Regions from separate parts of the Neobacillus sp. SM06 genome, predicted to be linked through region 3. Evidence: riboswitches for the same ligand, from Rfam matches in the RefSeq annotation. Region 3 holds a riboswitch; each other region holds the start of a gene.
What was found. A riboswitch is a leader RNA that binds a small molecule or an ion and turns the genes downstream of it on or off. The one in region 3 is predicted to bind S-adenosylmethionine.

Region 1 (7,951 bases), on a different contig from region 3:
TGACAAACACCAATTTGTTCAAAAATACAAAGTGGACGATCGCTATTTTCCCATTGTTTTGATTGCAGTTGGAAAGGCAGCTGCACCAGCATTCAAGACAACTCGTTTACCTTTAGAAGATGTAATAATCGAGTATCGATAAACCTGTATCTGAAGTCTACTCAAGGTTTCCATGAACTCTTTCTTATACAAGCTATGGTTTGACAGCTTAAACGTAAGATAACGACCGATCTTACGATTTTCCCTGCAATCTTGATGAGTTGTAGGCGAACAGAATCAATCTGTTTTGTGTTCATGGAATCTGGTAAACATAATCTTTTAAATCCATTGTGAAGGTTATATAATGGCGATTAGTAACTTACAAGCATTACGTTCAAATTCGGTGCTAGTCATTTTACCAAAGGCAATGTAGTTTTCCATTGTCCCCCGATTGAAATAAAGCTTCGTAACATTCTTAGGGGACAAATTCATGTTTGTCACAATAAAGGTGAATTGGAAAAGAAGCTCATCTGTATGTTCGTTTAAACTAGTCATGGAGAAGCCCCCTTCTTGGTTTTGTTTTGGCTTAGTCACCTATGACATTACCAAAAATGGGGCTTTTTTCATGTTTTTAGACTTCACCTTTTGGGTGAAGAACATTTTACTTCTTGTCAACACTACATTTTGGGTCGATTTAGATTGAAGCTATGAATAATTCAGGGATGAGTAAATTTCGAAAACTTTCGTACCAACCTTCGTTAATGAATACTTTCTCATCCTTTTTTCACTCTTCAAACCCATTTCTTTACGAAGAGCATTAGGCTGGTAGATTTCTATTATTCTTTCGCCAACTAAAGTTGATTTTTCAGCAGGAATTAGATATCAACCAACACCTTCTTCAACCAGCTCCCTATGCCCCCTATTATCACTTGCCACAACCGGAAGCCCGCAGGCCATGGCTTCCATAATGTTGACGGGCAGCCCTTCGCGGAGGCTTGAGGCCACAGCCAGATCACTTATTTTTAAAAGCTGTTCAACATCTTGGCGTTGGCCTAAAAACTCAACCTTTTGATCGATCCCAAGCTGAGCCGCCAGCTGCTTGCAATCCAATAAAAGAGGACCATTTCCCGCAAGCAGCAATTTTGCTTGTGGGATCTGGTCCTTAATTTTGGCTAATGCTTTGAGTAAAAGCTGTTGATTCTTGTTTTGATTAAATTCCGCAGCGTAAATCATTAAAAAATCTTGCTCTTGGTAGCCGTATGTTGTCCGCAGCCGAAGTTTATGCTCGCGATCGATTGGATGAAAACGTTCCGTATTCACTCCTACTCCATGAACATGTTTGATTTGCTCAGCCTTGAAACGGTGTCGCTGCGCCAGCTGAAAATCTTCATGATTAATTGTAATCAAACAATCCGTAACCGCTGAGAAGATTTTTTCAATTGGATAATAAACAAGCCAGTTCACGAACGGTGCCACATTAAAAAAATGAAAACCGTGGGCGGTGTAAAGAACCTTTGTTCCTTGCTTTCGTGCTTGTCGTGCCGCCAAACGGCCAAGAGCTCCACCCATTGGGGTGTGGCAGTGGACGATTTCGTATTGGTTTGCATCAATCAGCTTTTCAGCTGTTGATATGCCTTGAAATTTTCTTTGTGAAACGGAGCCCTTTGAATCGGGAGCGAAAATTTTTTATCGACAAATGGCAGCTCTAAACTGCCAGCTGCCGCTACATCGACTTCCCACCCTTGTTCTTTAAACCATTTTAACTAAGGCAGCGACAGTAGCAACAAAAAGAACTTTTTGTGCCATGTTAATCAGCCTTTTGTACGTTCTTTCATCAGTTCTTTTTCGAGAACCTCTGAAAGATATTCAATTAACTCTGTGCGCAAATCCTCGCGCTTTAAGGCAAACTCAATCGTCGTCTGAATAAAGCCCATTTTCTCACCGACATCATAGCGAGTTCCTTCAAAATCATAGGCGTAAACCGCTTCAAATTGATTCAATGTCGAAATGGCATCGGTCAGTTGAATTTCACCGCCGGCGCCAGGACTTTGTTCCCCTAAAATTTCAAAAATTTTCGGGCTTAAGATGTAGCGTCCAAGAATGGCGAGATTGGACGGTGCTTCTTCCTGCTTCGGCTTTTCAACAAGGCTGTTGACACTGTAGAAGCGCTCACCGATGGCCTGGGCGTCAACAATCCCGTAGCGGGAAACTTCCTCGTCTGCTACAGACTGGACACCCAGAATGGAAGCATTATATCTTTCATATTGTTCCATTAATTGCTGAAGGCACGGTTTTTTTGCCTGCACAATATCATCGCCGAGCAAAACGGCAAACGGCTCATCGCCAATGAATTTGCGCGCACACCAAATCGCATGCCCCAATCCTTTTGGTTCCTTTTGACGGATATAATGAATGTCTACAAGTCGGGACGATTTTTGAACTTCATCCAGTAAATCCATTTTCCCTTTTTCCAATAAATTGTGTTCAAGTTCAAAAGAATTGTCGAAGTGGTCTTCAATTGCCCGCTTTCCTTTTCCTGTCACAATAATGATGTCTTCAATTCCGGAGGCAACGGCTTCTTCAACAATATATTGGATTGTCGGCTTGTCGACAATCGGCAACATTTCTTTCGGCATTGCTTTTGTGGCCGGAAGGAATCTCGTTCCTAACCCGGCTGCAGGGATAATGGCTTTTCGTACTTTCATTTCTCGTACACTCCTTTAAACAGAAACAGATAATAATGGTTTGGTGATTGCTTTATGATTGGCAAGGTGGATCAGTTTTTCCTTTAGTTCCTGTTGTTCCATAGTTTCAAATGTCGCGATAATCTCCTCAATTTCTTCTAAAAAGATTTCTGCCTTCTTGCCGATATTGATTTTTGGATAGATCTGCTGTTCATGAACCTCATCCGGCTTTAACAATTCTTCAAAAAGTTTTTCACCTGGACGAATCCCTGAAAATTCAATGCCAATCTCTTCAAGTAAGTTGCCGGCAAATTTCGGAACCAATCGAACCGCCTGCCCCCGTAACAAGCACCACCTTATTTGTAATATATTCCGAAATACTTTCTATGTCCATTTGAACCGGTTCTCTTCCCAATAAATCTTCTACTTCGACATCGCGAAACTGCTGTACGGATACTTTTCCTGTCATAAATCCTCAAGAATTGGCAAAATTTGTGTTTTTACTGCCGTTTTTGCGCATTCTTGAAAAATGACATTCAATTCTTTTTTGCTTAAAGAAGGAATCGCAATCAAAATATGATCAATATTTAATTCTCGAACTGCCTGCTCAATTCCTGCCACACCGCTAATAACTGGAAGTAATGGTTCCTTCTCATGACGCGCTTGCCTGCATTTTTTCCGTTCATGCGTCATGACGACACTTCTCATGACGCGATCACTCGCTTTTTTTTCGTTTACGCGTCATGACCACACTTCTCATGTCGCGATCACTCGCTTTTTTTCTGTTTACGCGTCATGAACACCTCTCTCATGACGCGCTTGCCTGCATTTTTTCCGTTCATGCGTCATGAAGGCACTTCTCATGTCGCGATCACTCGCTTTTTTTCCGTTTACGCGTCATGAACACCTCTCTCATGTCGCGCTTTCCTGCATTTTTTCCGTTCATGCGCCATGACGACACTTCTCATGTCGCGATCACTCGCTTTTTTTTCGTTTACGCGTCATGAACACCTCTCTCATGTCGCGCTTGCCTGGATTTTTTCCATTCATGCGTCATGAAGGCACTTCTCATGTCGCGATTACTCGCCTTTTTTTTCGTTTCCGCGTCATGAACACACTTCCCATGACGCGCTTGCCTGCATTTTTTCCGTTCATGCGTCATGAAGATACTTCTCATGACGCGCTTGCTTGCATTTTTTCCGTTCATGCGTCATGAAGGCACTTCTCATGTCGCGATTACTCGCTTTTTTTCCGTTTACGCGTCATGAACACACTTCTCATGTCGCGCTTGCCTGCATTTTTTCCATTCATGCGCCATGAACACACTTCTCATGACGCGATCACTCGCTTTTTTTCCGTTTACGCGACATGAAAACCTCTCTCATGACGCGATTACTCGCCTTTTTTTTCGTTTACGCGTCATGAACACACTTCTCATGACGCGATCACTCGCCTTTTTTCCGTTTACGCGTCATGAACACCTCTCTCATAACGCGCTTGCCTGGATTTTTTCCGTTCATGCGTCATGAACACACTTCTCATGTCGCGATCACTCACTTTTTTTCCGTTTCCGTGTCATGAACACCTCTCTCATGTCGCGCTTGCTTGCATTTTTTCCGTTCATGCGTCATGAAGGCACTTCTCATGTCGCGATCACTCGCTTTTTTTCCGTTCATGCGTCATGAACACACTTCTCATGACGCGCTTGTCTGGATTTTTTCCGTTCATGCGTCATGAACACAATTCTCATGACGCGATCACTCTCCTTTTTTCCGTTTCCGCGTCATAACGACACTTCTCATGACGCGATCACTCGCTTTTTTTCCGTTCATGCGTCACGACGCAACATCAAGTAACAAAGAAGCGACCTCTTTTCTAATCGCATCAGGCTCCTAAATTGCTAAGAAATACGTTTTGGCAATCACTAACAAACTTAATTTTCAAATTAATTATTGACATCTCCCAAAGAATTGTAGTAAATTTTAAAGAAAAGTAAAAATATTTGATTTCTTATCAAGAGAGGTCGAGGGAATGGCCCAATGACACCTCAGCAACCTTCAATTGTTTTATAGATTGAAAAGGTGCTAAGTCCATCAAGTTATCAGCGTAACTTGGGAGATAAGAAGACGGCTGCGTTCGCACAATGACAAAAGTCTTCTTCTTATAGAAGACTTTTTTTATTTACAAAAAACAACTATAACTTTCAAGGAGTGATCGTCATGTACAAATTAGAAACAAAATTAGCTCAAATTGGGAACCGCAGCGAAACAGCAACCGGTGCAGTGAATCCGCCAATCTATTTTTCAACAGCCTACCGGCATGAAGGGATTGGGCAATCGACCGGGTTTGATTATAGCCGGACAGGAAATCCTACCCGCCAGCTTCTTGAAAGAACAATTGCTGATTTAGAAGGCGGGGATCAAGGTTTTGCCTGTAGTTCGGGCATGGCTGCCATTTTTACCATCCTATCGCTCTTTCAATCTGGCGATGAGTGGCTCGTAAGCGAAGACTTATACGGTGGAACCTACCGCCTGCTTGAACAAGGCTATAAAAAATGGGGCTTGACCGCTCACTATGTTAATACCAGCAATATCGATGAAATCGAAAAAAAGATTACCCGAAATACAAAGGCCATCTTTCTTGAAACGCCCACCAATCCGCTTATGCAGCAGACGGATATTGCGGCCGTTGCGAAAATTGCCAAAGAACACGGAATCCTGTTAATCGTTGACAATACATTTTATACCCCGCTATTGCAGCAGCCGATCAAACTTGGTGCGGATATTGTCATTCACAGCGCAACCAAATATTTAGGCGGACACAATGATGTACTCGCGGGGTTGATCGTTGCCAAAGGAAAGGAGCTTTGTGAATCGCTAGCCCTTTACCATAATGGTGCCGGGGGTGTCCTCAGTCCATTCGATTCATGGCTGCTTATGCGCGGGATGAAGACTTTGGCATTGCGAATGAAACAGCATGAAAAAAACGCAAAGCAAATCGTCGAATACCTTTCCCAGCATGAAGGAGTCACTGATGTTCTGTATCCGGGAAGGGGCGGGATGCTTTCTTTCCGTGTAAAAGATGAAACATGGGTCAACCCATTTTTGCAAGGCCTGTCATTGATCACTTTTGCTGAAAGCCTAGGAGGCGTGGAAAGCTTGATCACCTATCCGGCAACTCAGACCCATGCGGACATCCCGGAAGAAATCCGGATTCAATCCGGTGTCTGCAATCGCCTGTTGCGCTTTTCTGTTGGAATTGAAGATGCAGCCGATTTAATTTCCGATCTTGAGCAAGCTTTTGCCAATGTAAAACAAGGAGTGAACGCATGATGAAAAACGAACAATTCAGCTTTGAAACAAAGCTCCTTCATAACCGTCATAAATTTGATCCAACAAACGGCGCGGTCAGCGTACCAATTCAGCATGCCTCAACGTTTCATCAGTTCGAAATCGACCAGTTTGGCAAATATGACTACAGCCGGAGCCTGAATCCAACAAGAGAAGCACTGGAAGATGTCATTGCGGAGCTCGAGGGCGGTGTGAAAGGATTTGCCTTTTCTTCCGGAATGGCGGCCATTTCAACCGCCTTCCTCCTCCTTTCTTCAGGCGACCATGTGGTAATTACTGAGGATGTATATGGCGGGACCTTCCGAATGGTGACAGAGGTTCTATCGCGGTTCGGGATTGAACATACATTTGTTGATATGACTAATTTGGAAGAAGTAAAACAGGCAATCCAACCAAATACAAAAGCCTTTTATGTTGAAACACCATCCAATCCACTGTTAAAGGTAACCGATATTCAGGCAATCAGCAAAATAGCGAAAGAAATTGGCGCCTTGACCTTTGTCGATAACACTTTTTTAACTCCGCTTTTGCAAAAGCCGCTTGAGCTTGGGGCCGATATTGTCCTTCACAGCGCGACGAAGTTTTTATCCGGCCATAGCGATGTCGTTGCCGGGCTTGCAGTTGTGAAAGATGAAGCTTTAGCAAAAAGGCTCGGTTTTTTGCAAAATTCATTTGGAGCTGTTTTAGGGGTACAGGATTGCTGGCTTGTTCTTCGCGGATTAAAAACGCTTCATGTCCGTCTGGAACAATCGCAAAAATCAGCGGAGAAGCTTGCCGAGTTTTTCGAAAACCATCCACTTGTACCTGCAGTTTATTTTCCCGGCTTGAAAAATCATCCGCAGCATAAGGTGCAAACCTTACAGGCTGACGGACCGGGAGCAGTGCTATCGTTTGAATTGGAAAATGAAGAAGCCTTACGAATCTTTGTCAAACATGTCAAGATTCCGGTTTTTGCTGTAAGCCTTGGCGCAGTGGAATCGATTTTGTCCTATCCTGCCAAAATGTCGCATGCAGCAATGCCGCAAACTGAACGGGAAAAGCGCGGCATTCAAAACAGCCTGCTCCGCTTATCGGTTGGACTCGAAAATCCGGATGACTTGATCAATGATTTTTCACAAGCACTAGAGCATGTACGGCAAAAGCAGCTTGTTTTACCAGGAGAAAACGTATGAGCTTTTTACAAAAATTAGAAAAACAAATGTTGATTGCTGATGGGGCAATGGGGACATTGCTTTATAGTTATGGTAAAGACTCCTGCCTTGAAGAATTGAATCTATCCAAACCGGAGCAAATTCAAGCGATTCATCAGGCATATATTGATGCTGGCGCCGATGTGATTCAAACGAACACGTATGCGGCCAATTATTTAAAACTGCAGCGCTACGGCTTGGAGGATTCTGTCAAAGAAATCAACAGTGCGGCTGTCCGGAACGCAAAACAAGCTGCTGGAACCGGGACTTTTGTGCTTGGAACAATGGGCGGCAATCGCGGTATAAAGCCAAGTTCAATTGCGCTTGAAGAAATTAAACGTAGTTTCCGTGAACAATTGTATTGTCTGCTGCTTGAAGGTGTCGATGGCATTCTTTTAGAAACCTTTTACGATCTAAAAGAGCTCGAAACGGTGGTAGCCATTGCCCGCAAGGAAACCAATCTGCCACTGATCGCTCAAGTCTCGCTTCATGAACCCGGGATTTTACAGGATCAAACGCCCGTCAACGAAGCCTTCAAACGATTGGAGAGCCTTGGCGCAGACGTAGTCGGTTTGAACTGCCGGCTTGGACCACACCACATGCTGCTAACACTTGAGCAAGTTGAACTGCCGAAAAAGGCCTTTTTATCCGCTTATCCAAATGCGAGCCTGCCTTTCTACCTTGACGGGAAATTTCATTACGAAAGTGACGCTGGATACTTCCGCCGCTCGGCTCAAGCTTTTCGAAA
Region 2 (7,951 bases), on a different contig from region 3:
AGTAAACTTTCTAGACATGACCAGGAAGGACTTTAATGCAGAGCGGAAAAACGGGAAAAGCATTGTTGAGATTGCTCAGGAAAAAAATAAGACAGAGCAGCAGGTAATCGATTATTTGCTGCAAAAACGCGAGGCAAGTTTCAAAAAGAGTCATCCAAACGCTACCCAAGATGTGCTGAATCAGAAAAAACAGGCATGGACCAAAGCGATCACGAAACAAATTGAGAACAAGAAAGGGGCGTAACGGTGGAAAAACGACCGAAAAAATGGCTCTTGCTCACGACTTTGCTCGTATTGCTTGTTGGCGTTGCCGCATTTTATTTAAATAAAAAGCAAACAACAGCAAGTGCAGGTTCCCAACCGGCCAAAACGGTTGAAGTCAAAAAAGGGTCGATTCAGGAAAAGGTACATGCTCTAGGAACGGTCGGCTCTGCAGAAATGAAACTATTTAAGGCAGATGCAGCGGAAACCATTCAAGATGTCAAGGCTCAAATTGGGGAACAAGTGAAAGCGGGTCAAGACTTCATTACCTTTAAAGGAAATGATCTAAGTGGAAGTATTTTGGATGCAAAAAGCAATGTGCAAGCGGCTGAAATTGATGCTGAAAGTGCCCAGAGGGATCTTGCCACAAGCAATGCAAATCGGAGTATAAACAGTCCGGTATCAGGCAAAGTGCTTGAGATAAGTGGAGCGATTGGCGAAGATGTTCAGGACAATACCGTTCTGGCTACTATTCAGGATAGCATCGGCAACAAAGTAGAGGTCCAAGCCAAAGCTTCTGGAAAAATAGCCAGTCTTTCCCTGACACAAGGTGCAGAAGTTCAGCAGGGAGCCGTTCTTGCTACCTTGGAAAAAGATCAAAGCCTTCAAGATAAAGCGGCCAAAGCAGAAATCCAGCTGCAGCAGGCGAAAGCAAAGCTGAATCAGCTTCAGGCCAATGAACAAATACCTTCCTTAAAATCGCCATTTTCGGGGACGGTTGTGGATGTGAAGGTGCAGCCGGGCGACACCGTTCAGAAAGGAGATCCGCTAGTTGAAGTGGCCGATTTAACCAACATGCAAATGACCCTTTCTGTCGATGAACTTGATATTCTAAAAATAAAAAACGGACAGAACGTAGAAGTGCGCTTAAATGCAATGCCAACTTCTTCGCTAACGGGTGTGGTTGCTTCTATCTCCAATATCGGGGAAGTTCTAAATGGCGTGTCTACTTTTTCGGTTGCTGTCAAATTAAACACAGTGACAGATGTAAAACCGGGAATGACAGGGGAAGCGTATATTACCACCTCTGAAAAGAAGGATATTCTTTTGCTCCCGCTTGAAGCCATTCAAGAAAAAAACGGTCATCCGTTTGTAATGGTGCAATCAACTGATGGCAAACAGCAACTGACTAAAGTAAAGACAGGCATTCACGATGACCAATTTGTTGAAATTGTTTCAGGCGTTCAGGAAGGAGAAAAAGTCGTCATTCCGAAAAGCTACACCCTTGATAAAAACAACAAGAAAAAGAACAATAATGCTTTAAAGAAAATGTTTGGCGGTGGCAATAAGCAAGGAAAACAAAAGTAAACCAGCTGCTTTTTTTAAGAATGCGAAAAAAAACGGAAGGAGGGGTGCGGTTGAATGCTCGCGAAGCTGTGAAAACAGCGTTTCAGACCATTATTTCATATAAATTGAGAACCTTTTTGACAATGCTTGGAATTGTTATCGGCATTTCCTCCGTGATTATTTTGGTATCGCTTGGTAATGGAACAAAACAACAGGTTCAAGGGAAAATCCAAAACCTTGGCACCAATTTGATTTATGTGAACATCATCGGCCGGGGCAGCAAAAATACAGTAAGCTATGAGGAAACGATGAATCTTGCCCAATTGAGAGGCATTCAAGCAATCTCGCCGGTAATCAGCGAAACAGCAACCGTTAAGCGAAGTGAAAAGCTTGCAGATGGGATTGAAATTTCTGGGATTAACTCTAGCTATCAAGCTATCAGAGCGTTGTCGTTAAAAAAAGGAAGGTTTATTTCACCGCTTGATTTTGACTACCGAACGCGTGTGGCGGTATTAGGTTCCAACATTGCGCAAAACTTCTTTGGTTTTATAAATCCGATTGGAGAAACGATTCAAATTAACGGAGTTACCTTTCGGGTAATTGGTGTATTAAAGCCAAAGGGCAATTCGATTGCCGGTTCTGATGACGATCGTGTTCTGCTTCCGGCAAGCACCACGGAAAGAACGTTTTACGCCCAAGGGATCAAATCAATTTTTATACAAGCACAGAACAGCAAAATGGTTCAACCGGTTTTAAAAAATCTTGATAAAAAGTTAAAGGCGTTGTTCCGCAATGATACCAATAGTTATAAGCTGCTGAATCAGCAGGATATGCTCGATACGGCGAACTCAGTTTCCAATTTAATGACGTATATGCTTACCGGAATTGCTGCTATTTCCCTGGTGGTTGGCGGGATCGGCATTATGAATATTATGCTTGTTTCGGTTACAGAACGGACGAGGGAAATTGGAATTCGCAAGGCGCTTGGCGCGAAAAGAAGAGATATTCTTTTTCAGTTTTTAACCGAAGCAGTATTGATTACCGTTATTGCAGGATTAATCGGCATTTTGCTTGGCATTTCAGGTTCTTTCACCGTGAAGTCCGTTGCTGGTATTGAAGCGGTTATTTCCATGGCTGTTCTATGGGTTTCGCTTCTATTTTCGATTATGATTGGTTTAGTGTTTGGGATAGTACCAGCTTATAAGGCTGCTAAACTAAATCCGATTGACGCGCTCCATTATGAATAGAGAGCACTAGGAACTTTACCCAGTGCTCTCTTTTTTTAGCAAAGTTTCCGCCATAGTTTGGAGCTGCCGAACATTGCGTTTTGCTCGATAAGGGTGTAGGCAGCATTTGTGATAGCTTGTGCCAATGTTTCACCTTTAGCCCGTATATGATTAAAACTTGCCACTGAAATTCCATCGGTATCGTAGTGATACCCAAACTCCTCTAATCTTTCAACGATGAGCATAGCGTGCTGTAAGTTTTTCTCTGGCTGAAAATCTTCATCCTTGATAAAAATACCTTTTTCATAATCATACCAGCGATCCCAGCGATTAAGACTCCAACCGAAAATTTTCCGTGCAATGGATTCCGTTTTGTTCATTCGCTTAACATCCTTTCGATATTATTATATAACAGATATTATTGTTTGTTTATATTATATAACACAACTTTCGGAACATCCACTTTTTTTTCAAAAAATTTAGGCAAATGATGAAAGTGGAATCTGTAGTCACTCACAACGGTTTGCAATAACAAGGCTTGTAAATTCGGTGGAATTCAAGTAGAATAGACTATGCTTTTTTTGAACGGAAAGGGCGATGGAAATGAGTCTAGAACAATTAGGTAAGCTTTGTGAACTAGCAAATGCGCTGGGCGGCCGAGTGCATTTCACTTCGGACAAACTGAGTTTCAATAGTGAGACTTTTATCATAAAAGCACCATATAAATGGGAGTTGGAAGATCTTTATGGATTGGCGCATGAAATTGGTCACCTGAAAGATCATCTGGATCAGGAATTGGATTATGATTTATGGAGGAACGACTCGGCTTACCGACTGAATGTGGAAATGAAAGCGTGGACGTACTCGTATGCCATTTTAACTCAAGCTGGAATTGATACATCTAAATGGAGCCATCACGTCAAGGAAAAGCTTTCCACTTACTTGGATTTTCCTTATCAATCATTGGATGCACAGAATAACATTGCAGCAGTCTAAAAAACTTTATCATGTATTTTTCAACAGAGTCTTTTATTGAAAACAGGAGAGAAAAATTCTCTCCTGTTTTTTAACGAAATAATTGCTGAATTTCTTCCGAATAATTTTCTCTCAGAATGCCTTTTTCGGTAATAATGGCGGTGATGAGTTCATTCGGCGTGACATCGAAGGCCGGATTGAAGACGTGAACGTCGGGCGGAGCGATTTGTATGCCGTTTAACCTAGTCACTTCTTCCGCTTTACGCTCCTCAATCGGAATGGCTTCCCCATTTGGCAGGGAAGGGTCAAAAGTCGAAAGCGGGGCTGCCACATAGAAAGGAATATCGAAATGCTTGGCTAAAACAGCGAGGCCGAAGGTGCCGATTTTATTGGCGGTGTCGCCATTTGCGGCAATCCTGTCGGCACCGGCAATAATCGCACTGATTTCTTTTGCCTTTATCGTATGGGCGGCCATATTATCGGTAATTAAGGTGACATCGATGCCCGCCTGTAGCAGCTCCCATGTTGTTAGCCGCGCCCCCTGCAGTACTGGTCGCGTTTCTGATGCAAAAACCTTTAACGGAATATTCCGTTCTTTTGCCAGATAAAAAGGGGCAAGCGCTGTCCCGTAGCGGGCGGTCGCAATCGAGCCGGCATTGCAAATCGTCAATACCTTATCGCCGCTTGAAAAAAGAGACAGGCCATGCTCACCGATTTGCCGGCATGTATCTTCATCTTCCACTTGGATGCAAATCGCTTCGTGAATAAGAGTGGTTTTCGCCTCATTCACGGAGGTGACTCCTTTGACACTAGTACTTAAACGGTTGAGCGCCCAAAACAAGTTTACAGCGGTTGGGCGTGAACTGGCCAAATACTCCCGATCTTTTTCCAGCAATTGCTGAAACTCCTCAATCGACTCGGCTTCGTAGCGGGATGCTGCTAATGCAAGTCCATAGGCAGCTGTTATGCCAATCACTGGAGCGCCTCGAACTTTTAACGTAACAATCGCATCCCATACATCTTTTATGGAATGCAGCTCGACAAATATGGTCTCGAGCGGTAGCTTTCTTTGATCAAGTACAGTGATATAAGTTTCGTTCCACTCAACAGAGTGGGGGACTGTTTCGGTGATCGGCATGGTATTCACTCCTTCGTTGTTTCAAAAATTTCTTGGATATGGATCGTATTGAGAATGGAAATTCGTTCAATTAGCAGGGCGCGCCCTAATCGTAGTGCATGCTTCTTTGCTGCCAACTTCTTTTCTTTGTCCGCAATTCCATCCAAATCAGCTACATGGGCAAGACCGATTGTGCGGCGGATGATTTCACAGCCGGCAAATCCGAGGGCATCCTCAAACAAATTGTTCAGAACAACATCAACATAGCCGTTAACCTTTGTATAAGGATCTTTTCCTTCAGATTCCCAAAGTTTTCGGAAGGTCGTTTCAAACACCGTCCATGTACGGTTGATATGTTTGAACAAAACAGCCTGGCTGTCTTCACGCCCAATTGCATTCAGCAGTAGGTTGGCAATAAATTGGCCAAGATCAAATCCGAATGGCCCGACAACTGCAAATTCGGGATCAATAATCTTTGTCTCGGTCGTGCTTGCGAACAGGCTGCCGGTATGTAAGTCGCCGTGCAGCAGGGCATCGGCTTCCGTTAAAAATTTATGCTTAAACTTTGCCGCTTCCAATTTGAGTTCCTGGTCATTCCATAGTTTTTCAACATCTGTCCGCAATTCTGGCTCAAAATCGTTTGTGTCAATATCGAAGAACGGATCCGTGAACACAAGGTCTTCGGTAATGTTGCAAAGCTCAGGATTGAAAAATTGTTTGACCAAATTCTTTTTTTCTTTTCCTGTTAAGTAAAAATCAGAAGTATAAAAAAGCGTATTCGCTAAAAAGGTGCCAATATGTTCCGAAATAAGCGGGTAGCTTTCACCGTCGATTAAGCCTTTACGGGCAATCGTTAAGCGGGAGAGATCCTCCATGACCGTGATGGCCAGCGTTTCATCAGTATGATAGATTTCCGGGACGAGCTGCGGCACATACTGAGCAAACTTTTTTAAGGCGTCGCTTTCAATTTTTGCACGGTGGATCGTCAGCGGCCAGGATTCTCCCACTACCTTTGCATAGGGCAATGCTTGTTTGATGATGATTCCTTTTTCGGTATGTTGATCAATGATATGAAAGACGAGATTGAGATTTCCATCACCGATTTCTTTGCAGGTAAGTTCAGTTTCTTGCGGAAACAGCTCAAGATTTTTTGCCAAAGCAATTGCCGTTGATTCTGTTAATGGTTCATATGCTTGTTTTACCGTTACTGTCATCGTTTCTGTCTCCTTTGTGAAAAAATAAAAAGCCTCTTTCCGCAGAAAGAGGCATGAGAACAAGGCTCCGTACCTCTTATCTGCCAGAAAGTCAAATTGCTTTCTGTGGAATTAGCACCGTGCCTTGCAAAACAGGGATGTTTTGGCGCATTGGGCGCGCCCCTTCTCACGAAGGTATTACGGTCGGTTGCTGGGCTTCATTGGGCCATTTCCCTCAGCCTACTCTTGATAAGAGAATGATTATAGTTGATTTTAAAATTTTCAAAAGCTTGTAACTTTTCTTGATGACGATGATAGCAAGGTTTCTGGTAATCTGTCAATAGCTTTTTTAAAAATTTTCATAGTGTCAATGTGGTGAATTCAACTTTACTGCATGTTTCGGTCGTTACTATGAATAATACTCCGGTTTGCGGTCGGTGAAAATCGGGATTTGCTTTCTGACTTTTTGCACCAATTCCAAATCGATAACGGCTCTAAGCACTGCGGGATCTTCACCTGTTTCGGCAACGATTTCCCCCCATGGATCAATCACAAGCGAGTGGCCGGCAAAGACATTGTTTGGATCAGAGCCTGCGCGGTTTGCGGCAACCACATAACATTGGTTTTCAATTGCTCTTGCTATCAGCAACGAGCGCCAGTGCGCCAAACGCGGCAGAGGCCATTCGGCGACGACAAACAAAATTTCTGCACCCTTGGTTGTATGGGTACGGATCCACTCCGGGAAGCGGATGTCATAGCAAATCACACCGGCTGCTGCCGTGCCCTCAAGATGAAAAAGGCCGGTTTTTTCGCCATGCTGCAAATACAAGTGTTCATCCATCAGTTGAAATAGATGAAGTTTGCTGTATTCGCCGACAACGGTACCAGTCCGATCAAAGAAAAACATCGTGTTGGTCACTCCTTGATCGGTTTGCTTTGCAATGGAACCTCCCACGATATTCACCTGATGCGTTTTCGCGAGTCGGCTAAGAAAATGGATTGATTCGCTTCCGTTCCGGTCGGCAATTTCCTCAAGCCGGGTTAAATCGTAACCCGTTGTCCATAATTCCGGCAGCACTACCACATCGAGATTATGAGCTTCAAGCGCTTGAAATTGTTTTTCCACATTTTTAAAATTTGCTTTTGGATCGCCAAAAGCAATGTCGATTTGCAAACAGGCAACACGTAAGGGCATGCCTAAACCCTCCCTTTAAAAATTATCTTTACATCTTGCTTTTAACGATATATGATTGATGACTAGAATTTCAAGAATTTTTTAAGTAGGTGGAGAAAATGAAACAATTTGAGCAATCGGAACTGTTAAAACGGCTGCCGAAGCAGTTTTTTGCCTCACTTGTTGCAAAAGTGCAAGAGGTCATTGCCTCCGGAACAGATGTTATTAATCTTGGTCAGGGAAATCCTGATCAGCCTACCCCGCCACATATTGTGGAATCATTGCAACAGGCAGCACTCAACCCGGTGAACCATCGCTATTCTCCATTTCAAGGGTTTGCTTATTTTAAACAGGCTACCGCTGAATTTTATAATCGGGAGTATGGCGTGACGATTAACCCAGAAACAGAAGTTGCGATTCTTTTTGGCGGTAAGGCAGGGTTGGTTGAAATTCCGCAATGTTTACTGAATCCTGGGGATTTGGTATTGGTTCCCGATCCGGGGTATCCGGATTATTGGTCGGGGATTGAGCTTGCCGGGGCGAAAATGGAATGGATGGCTCTAAAGGAAGAAAACGGCTTTCTTCCCGATTACCGTGAACTTTCGGATCTGGCGCTTGAGAAAGCAAAGCTGATGTTCTTGAATTATCCGAATAATCCGACAGGTGCAATTGCGACGGAGGAATTTTTTGCAGAAACCGTTGCCCTTGCCAAGCGGCA
Region 3 (7,951 bases):
CAATGTAATGCTCCCGCTTGTTACCTCATATTTTGGATGACCCATGATTGCCGATGAAAGCGTTGATTTCCCTGTCCCGTTCGGGCCCATGATCGCATGGATTTCGCCGCCTTTTATTTCAAGGTTGACACCTTTTAAAATCTCTTTCCCATCAATTGCTACATGAAGATCTTTGATCGTTAACGTTGATCCAGCCATATATATTTACCTCGCTTTTATAAAAAAATGGTATTAATTGAAAGCATTCTTTCTATTCTCATTCTATTCTCATTACAATCTTATAACAAATGAAATGTGTTAGCAACTCCTAAGCAGTGATAAAGGTCACAAATTAAAAATGATTTTCTTTTTCAATTGGTTATTGGTCTAAATAAGAGGTTTGCTCTTTTCTTAGGAAAAAGCCAGCATGATTCGTTGCCGGCTTTTTCTCATTCTTCCTATTTATATAGGTGCATATCTTCAAGCTCGTTTTATCCGTGAAATTTGTTCGTTTATCCGCGGAACTTTTCCATTTATCCGCGAAGTTTCTCTTTTTATCCATGGATTTTTTTGTTTTATCCGCATTTTTAATTTTTTTTCAAATAAGTTTTCGAAGATCCTGACCCTCTTTAGTATGCAAAAACGGAAATGGAACTATCCTTGTAATAACAAAAAGCAGGCTTATTGCCTGCTTTTTGTTATTTCGAAACCGGTACAACGGCACCTTTGTATTTTTCAAGGATAAAGTCTTGAATTTTTTTTGAGTGCAGTACATCAACAAGTGTTTTGATTGCTGGTTTATTTTCATCGCCTTGGCGCACCGCAATAATGTTCACGTAATTCGGATCAATCGGCTCTTGTGCGATTCCATCTTTTTTCGGATTTAAACCATTGTCAATTGCATAGTTGGAGTTAATCAGAACTGCATCTCCTTCACCGTTTTTAAAGATTTTCGGCAATAAAGACGCTTCGTAATTCGTATCAAATTTCAAGTTCTTTGGATTTTCCACAATGTCTTTAATATCGTACTCTTGAGGATTCACACCTTGTTTTAATTTAATAAGACCTAGCTTCTCAAGCATCCGCAGAAGACGAGGGTGATCGGAAACAGAATTACTCATAATTAGAGTTGCACCATTTGGAAGATCCTCAAGTTTTTTGTATTTTTTCGAATAAACAGCAATCGGCTCAATGTGAATTCCACCGGCATTGGCAAATTTATAGCCGTTTTCCTTCATTTGTACTTCCATATAAGGAATGGTCTGAAAGTAGTTTGCATCCAATTCTTTTGAAGCCAATGCCTTATTTGGCATAATGTAATCCTGGAACGTCTTAATTTGCAGATCAATTCCTTTTTCCTTTAAAATTGGCTGTGCTTCTTTTAAAATTTCAGCATGCGGTACATTGGAAGCACCGATAACCAATTTTGTCAGCTTTTTACCGCCTTGTGCATTATCCTTCGAAGTCGAAGTTCCGCATGCAGCTAAAGCCAGTACCAGCGTTAGCGCCAAAAGCGCTCCTAACCATTTTTTCATTCTAAACATCTCCTTTTATCGTTTATCTATTTTTTTCGTGATGGTATCACCAATAAACTGAATGATAAAGACAATAACCAAAATGATAATCGTAGCAACTAACGTCACATCGTTGCGGTTGCGCTGGAATCCCTCAAGATAAGCAAGATTTCCAAGGCCGCCGGCGCCAATGACACCTGCCATCGCGGTATAGCTGACAAGCGCGATGGCTGTAACCGTAATTCCGGACACAAGTGCAGGCATCGATTCAGGAAGCAGCACTTTCCAAATAATCGTTCCCATTGATGCACCCATCGATTTGGCTGCCTCAATCACCCCTTTATCAATTTCCCGCAATCCAATTTCAACCATTCTGGCGTAAAATGGAGCTGCTCCTACGATCAAAGCTGGCAATGCGGCGTTTTCGCCAATCATTGTCCCGAAAAGGAGGGTTGTGAACGGGATTAAGAGAACAATTAAAATAATAAATGGGATCGAACGAAAAACGTTGACAACGGCACTAATGACAAGATTAACAGGCCGGTTTTCCCACATATTTCCCGGTGAAGTAAGGAACAACAAAAGCCCAAGCAAAATTCCTAAAATAAAGGTAGCCAGAACGGAATAACCTGTCATGTATAGGGTTTGAACCGTTGCATCCCACATTGCCTGCCAATCAATATCCTTAAAATATTGCTTATCCATTTGAAACCACCTCCACTCCTACTTGCTGCGAACGGAGAAAATCAAGGGCTTGCTCAATTTCCTGCTGGTCGCCATCAAGGTGAATAAAGAGGGTGCCATATGAGCCATTTTGCGTTTGTGATATTTTTCCTTGAAGGATATTCACATTCGCTTTTGCATTCCGAATCAAATTGGTAATCACCGGCTGCTCGGCTGCCTCGCCAATAAAGGTTAATTGGACAATTCTTCCAGAATGATATTTTTCAAGCAGGTGATCAACTGTATCTTTTGTCGCCTCAGGTTCGGTTACCTGCTGAACAAACCGTTTTGTAATCGGCTGCTGTGGATTTTTAAATACTTCCAGGACTAATCCCGTTTCAACTACCTTACCGCTCTCCATTACTGCCACCCGATGACAGATTTTACGAATGACATGCATTTCATGGGTAATGAGCACAATTGTTAGACCCAGTCTTTTGTTGATATCAACCAATAAATCCAGGATTGAATCCGTCGTTTGCGGATCCAAAGCAGATGTTGCTTCATCACAGAGCAGGACTTTCGGATTATTGGCAAGTGCCCTTGCGATTCCGACCCTTTGCTTTTGCCCGCCGCTTAATTGTGAGGGGTATGCATTCTCCCTGCCTTCGAGGCCGACAAGCTTGATTAATTCTTGAACCCGCTTCAGCCTATCAGGGCCTTTAATGCCGGCAATCTCCAGCGGAAACGCAATGTTTTCGGCAACGGTTCTTGACCATAACAAATTAAAATGCTGAAAGATCATACTGATTTCCTGACGTGCTTTTCGAAGTTCCTTGCCTTTAATTTTCGATACTTCCTGGCCGGCTACTTTTATTGTACCTTCTGTAGGAATTTCCAATCCATTCAGCATGCGGATTAACGTACTTTTTCCGGCGCCGCTGTAGCCAATAACTCCGAAAATTTCTCCCTCGTCGATTTCTAAATTCACCTTGTCAACGGCGGTTAATTCACCCTGTTTGGACGGGAAAATTTTACGGACATTTTTAACAGATATCACTTCAATCACCTACTTTTTTTCAAATTTATAACCAACCCGCATTTATTTCAAGCGATTCCTGTACAACAGATAGCGTTTGATCGTTGAGCTTAAACCATTCTAGCAAAAAGAAAATGCCTTCCTGCATACTGGCAGAAAGGCATTAGAAAACAAACCTTTCTCCCATCTCCCAAAGCAAACGCTTTGTGTGAATTGGCACCATTTCAATTCGTATTGACGGTTGCCGGGCTTCATTGGGCACATCCCTCCACCTCTCTTGATAAGAGAATCCTCTATTCAATTAACGTTATCGGCTATTCCTAAAATAATTACGGAAACTATCGTATCACGGATAAAAAAAGGTGTCAATAAAAATTTCGACAAAATTCTCGAAATTCTCAACTACCCATTCGTTTTAAACCAAGAACTGTTCCGGTTCGCTTTTTGCTAAATAAAAGATGGACTCCAGCAGCAAGATCGTGCGAAAAGGCGCTTTGATAGACAAAACTTTTTTTTCCGCCAAGGAACGCAATTTTTCCTGTCCCTTCAATAAGGCAATCATTCCCTCTTCTCTGCCCGTCATCTGCCAATTTTCATACTCACCACTATCATTAGGATTCATACACACATCGCCGTCGAAAAAAACCATCGAAACCCGTTCTGCCTCTGTTATCAGCTCGATTGACAGATTGGCTTTCGTAATTAGTGGTTGTACGTGCGCTTTATTCTTGATACCATTGATAAAAAGTTGAACATTATCCTTCATTTTGACCACTCCGAATTAATCGCTCTATACGTATATATTCCGTAGTGGTTCCAATATTCCTTTCAAAATAGTTCGACAATTTCTTTTTAATTTCATCCCTACTGTCGAATATTTCCTGAGAAATATGTAGAAAGCAGCTGCTTTGGCACCTGCTTTCTACAGGATATGCTGATGGACTTTTTCCAATAGATACGGCACAGAATGAAAAGCATAAATCGTTTCAACAACTTGGCCATCTTTGACAAACAAAAGACAGGGCACACTTTCGATTAAAAATGCTTTTGCTGTTTCAGGATAATAATTCAAGTTCATTTTCCCGATTTTCAAATCGATCATTTCGGTGATTACTGTTAGCATTCGGGAAGCCATTTGGCACGTGCCGCACAGCGGTGTATAAAAATAAACAAGCCCGGTAGAATGATCCTCAAAGAAAGTATTTAGCTCTTGCTGGCTCCATTCATTCATCATCGTCAACCCATTTCCAAAAATTCAGCATGTACATCAATATTCGCGCCTAAAAGAATGGTTGCCAAATGCTTTACAGAGGCTGTCGCGACTTCACGGTACATTCGATCAATATGCAAATGCTTGGCTTCAGGAAACTCGCGCTTTAACTGCTTTCGGAGCTTCTCCCCTGCTTCATCTGCATCAACCAATATATAAATGTCTTTATCTACAAGCGATTCGACCAGCTCATCCATTTTATTCATGCTGATTGTACCGTTTGTGCAAATAATTTCAACTGGCTCATTAATAATCTTCTTTACTTTGTTTTTATCAGATTTTCCTTCGACAATAATCACTTTTTCCATCATCATGCTATCCATCCGAGATCACCCATAAAGTTAAGTTGTTCGTTAATGTTAACATATTCGCATACTTTCTTCACGTGCACCCATATATGGTACAACTATAGCATGATCCCCATGTGATCGAGTAGAGGTTTGCTTAGAAATTAGTTCCCCTGATTCCATTTGCCAGACTTTGGCGGATTCACATAGGTTCCGTTCATTTTGACGCCTACTCCTTGGCTGTAGACCATCTTTCCGCCAAAATAACCTGTCGACAAAATTCCTACTGTACTTAAAAGGGATAAAACAAGGTAAGCCGCCAATGATACACGGATCAACTCTTTCTTTTTCAAAACGAAGAATGCGCGGAACGCCACAACCAAAAAGGCAATCAAGGTTGTTAGATCCGCAAGATCCTGATGGTATTCGAATACGTTTGTATTTCCCCTCGCATCGTGCTCAGGGCCTGTCCCGACGGCAATCCATGCGCTGAGAAAGGCGATGAGCCAAAGCCAAAACCCTTTGCGCGGAGAAATTTTCCGCTTGGTGATAAGCGAAAAAACATCATAAATGGTTGCAAAAAGGATTAGGACAATTGGAAAATGAACCATTATTGGGTGAATATGCGAAAACACTTCTTGAAACATTTTTTTCCTCCTCTTTAAACTGCAGGTTGACAGCAGTTTTTCACTCACTAGGAGACATTACCATACGATTTTTAAAAATTTCTTAAAAAAAGAAAAGTACGGTCATCAAACCGCACTTTTCATGTAAATCAAAAAATTAGCTTTCTTGTGTCATTTTATCGTATTGGTCGGCTGTCATCAGCTTATCAAGTTCACTCTTGTCGGATGGCTCGATCACGATCATCCATGCTTTTTCATATGGAGACTCATTAACAAACTCGGGACTGTCGCTCAACTCTTCATTCACTTCAACAACTTTGCCACTGACTGGTGCATAAAGCTCGGAAACAGTTTTAACCGATTCAACACTGCCAAATGGCTCGTCAGCAGTAACCTCATCGCCAACCTCCGGAAGCTCTACAAATACGATATCCCCAAGTTCGGATTGTGCAAAGTAGGTAATTCCAACACGCACTTTAGCGCCTTCATCTTTTACCCATTCATGTTCTTCAGAATAACGCAAATCTTTTGGTGTATCCACTAGCGATCCCTCCATAATGATTTTTAAATTTATTTGATTCTCTTAAAAAGAGAAACCATCCTATCGCCACATTTTTTCAAATTCATCTTCACGAAAGCCAACCGTTACGTTTTTGCCGTCTGTTACAAGCGGCCGTTTAATCAGCATCCCGTCTGAGGCGAGCAAATCAAGAAGTTCAGCATCTGATGCCGTCTTGATTTTGTCCTTTAACCCTAATTCGCGGTATTTTAAGCCGCTTGTGTTAAAAAATTTCTTCAGCTCCAACCCGCTTTTTTTGTACAAATCTTTCAGTTCCTCCCGTGATGGAGGGTTTTCAACAATATGTATTTCTCGGTAGGACAGTTGAAGGTCGTCAAGCCACTTTTTCGCTTTTCGGCATGTCCCACATTTCGGATACCAATAAAATGTCAGCGCCAACTTGTTCACCGCCTTTTTCAGCTAAGGGTATTCATTAGAATAGTACCATATTCATGCGCAAACTCCTAACAATGAAGAATAAAATTTCACAAAAATGATGGATTGTTTGTCGGCGAGCACACCCCTCGCCAAGTGATACCGTCTATTTTCCAACAAATTGCCCTCTTCAATTGAAGAGGGCAATTTGTTTATCAAACAAGATAGCGTTCTGCGTCGATCAGTCGATCGGCGGCTTCACGTTTTTTTGCAATTACATTCGTTGGAGTGTGACGGGTAAACTTTCGAAGGGCCGACAGCATCATGCGAAGGCTGTCACCCGCCTCGGTTGCAACGAGCGTTTCTTTGGCATGCTGCTCGATTTCATTGAACGCTTCCTCGCAGAAAATCTGTGTATACAAGAGCTTTTGCTTGCTCTTCTCAAGCCCATCCCGCGCAATGGCCTTTTCTGTCCTCAACACAACCGATTCCATCGCGTAGGCATTTGAAATGATATCGGCAATATTAACCAACACTTCCTGTTCATGATCCAATTCTTTCCCATATTTCTGAGCCGCGAGTCCGGCAGCCAGCAAACCGATTTTCTTGGCGTTTTTCACAAGGTATTTTTCTTGAGCAAGCGGTGCGTCGCCTGGTTCTTCCGGCATCAGCATCATCAGCTCTTCCTGAAGGCTTTGGGCTTTTTGCAGCAATGGCAGTTCGCCCTTCATCGCTTTTCGCAAATACGTTCCCGGAACAAGCAGGCGATTGATTTCATTCGTTCCCTCAAAAATTCGGTTAATGCGGGAATCGCGATAGGCCCGCTCAATTTCGTATTCCTGCATAAACCCGTAGCCGCCGTGGATTTGCACACCTTCGTCGGTGACATAGTCCAGCACTTCACTGGCAAAAAACTTATTTAACGAACATTCAATTGCATATTCTGATATCGATTTTGCCACTACTTTTGGATCTTTTACTTCTTCTTTAGTGAGCTGCCCCATATGGTCTTCATATAGTCCAACCGTGCGATAAACAGAGCTTTCAGCTGCATAGATTTTGGCTGCCATTGTGCCGAACTTTTCTTTCGTCAAATTGAATTGGGAAATGGGCGTTTTAAATTGCTGGCGGCCGTTTGCGTATTTGACTGTGACTTCAAACGCGCGTTTGGCGCCGCCGATGGCACCTACTCCTAATTTATAGCGGCCGATGTTTAAAATATTAAAGGCGATCACATGCCCTTTTCCGTATTCGCCTAACAAATTTTCTTTCGGTACAGGCACATCTTCCAGGATCAGCGTCCGTGTGGAAGAGCTCTTAATCCCCATTTTCTTTTCCTCAGCGCCTGTTGAAACGCCTGGAAAGTCACGCTCCACGATAAAAGCAGTGAAATGCTCACCGTCAATCTTTGCATACACTACGAAGAGATCGGCAAATCCGGAATTCGTAATCCATTGTTTTTCCCCATTCAATAAATAATGCGTCCCTTCCGCATTCAAGCGTGCGGATGTTTTTGCGCTTAAAGCATCCGAACCAGATCCGGGCTCCGTTAACGCATATGCGGCAATTTTTTCTCCAGTTGCAAGTACTGGCAAATACTTTTTCTTTTGTTCCTCATTTCCGAATAAAACAATCGGCA

Region 1: linked by a shared signal. The riboswitch ahead of ACQYAD_RS04555 (methionine biosynthesis PLP-dependent protein) and the one ahead of ACQYAD_RS00925 (methionine ABC transporter ATP-binding protein) in region 3 are both predicted to bind S-adenosylmethionine.
Region 2: linked by a shared signal. The riboswitch ahead of mtnK (S-methyl-5-thioribose kinase) and the one ahead of ACQYAD_RS00925 (methionine ABC transporter ATP-binding protein) in region 3 are both predicted to bind S-adenosylmethionine.

The regions. Positions count from the first base shown of each region.
Region 1 covers NZ_JBNWEO010000011.1:257,146-265,096, forward strand. Annotated here, with positions in the region: gene ACQYAD_RS04525 (nitroreductase family protein) at 1-142, shown strand, start outside; gene ACQYAD_RS04530 (hypothetical protein) at 337-534, opposite strand; partial or broken gene ACQYAD_RS04535 (glycosyltransferase family 4 protein) at 685-1,742, opposite strand; gene galU (UTP--glucose-1-phosphate uridylyltransferase GalU) at 1,791-2,684, opposite strand; gene ACQYAD_RS04545 (polysaccharide biosynthesis protein) at 2,700-3,011, opposite strand; partial or broken gene ACQYAD_RS04550 (hypothetical protein) at 2,962-3,302, opposite strand; SAM riboswitch class I at 4,671-4,788, shown strand; gene ACQYAD_RS04555 (methionine biosynthesis PLP-dependent protein) at 4,883-5,995, shown strand; gene metC (cystathionine beta-lyase) at 5,995-7,185, shown strand; gene ACQYAD_RS04565 (bifunctional homocysteine S-methyltransferase/methylenetetrahydrofolate reductase) at 7,182-7,951, shown strand, end outside.
Region 2 covers NZ_JBNWEO010000014.1:47,743-55,693, reverse strand. Annotated here, with positions in the region: gene ACQYAD_RS08865 (hypothetical protein) at 1-244, shown strand, start outside; gene ACQYAD_RS08860 (efflux RND transporter periplasmic adaptor subunit) at 247-1,569, shown strand; gene ACQYAD_RS08855 (ABC transporter permease) at 1,620-2,795, shown strand; gene ACQYAD_RS08850 (BC1872 family protein) at 2,831-3,154, opposite strand; gene ACQYAD_RS08845 (hypothetical protein) at 3,378-3,770, shown strand; gene mtnA (S-methyl-5-thioribose-1-phosphate isomerase) at 3,841-4,887, opposite strand; gene mtnK (S-methyl-5-thioribose kinase) at 4,893-6,080, opposite strand; SAM riboswitch class I at 6,154-6,315, opposite strand; gene ACQYAD_RS08830 (carbon-nitrogen family hydrolase) at 6,469-7,254, opposite strand; gene ACQYAD_RS08825 (pyridoxal phosphate-dependent aminotransferase) at 7,353-7,951, shown strand, end outside.
Region 3 covers NZ_JBNWEO010000005.1:147,128-155,078, reverse strand. Annotated here, with positions in the region: gene sufC (Fe-S cluster assembly ATPase SufC) at 1-198, opposite strand, end outside; gene ACQYAD_RS00935 (MetQ/NlpA family ABC transporter substrate-binding protein) at 678-1,514, opposite strand; gene ACQYAD_RS00930 (methionine ABC transporter permease) at 1,530-2,198, opposite strand; gene ACQYAD_RS00925 (methionine ABC transporter ATP-binding protein) at 2,191-3,216, opposite strand; SAM riboswitch class I at 3,376-3,482, opposite strand; gene ACQYAD_RS00920 (hypothetical protein) at 3,611-3,961, opposite strand; gene ACQYAD_RS00915 (thioredoxin family protein) at 4,118-4,429, opposite strand; gene ACQYAD_RS00910 (toprim domain-containing protein) at 4,432-4,788, opposite strand; gene ACQYAD_RS00905 (DUF2231 domain-containing protein) at 4,917-5,399, opposite strand; gene gcvH (glycine cleavage system protein GcvH) at 5,536-5,919, opposite strand; gene ACQYAD_RS00895 (arsenate reductase family protein) at 5,980-6,336, opposite strand; gene ACQYAD_RS00890 (acyl-CoA dehydrogenase family protein) at 6,528-7,951, opposite strand, start outside.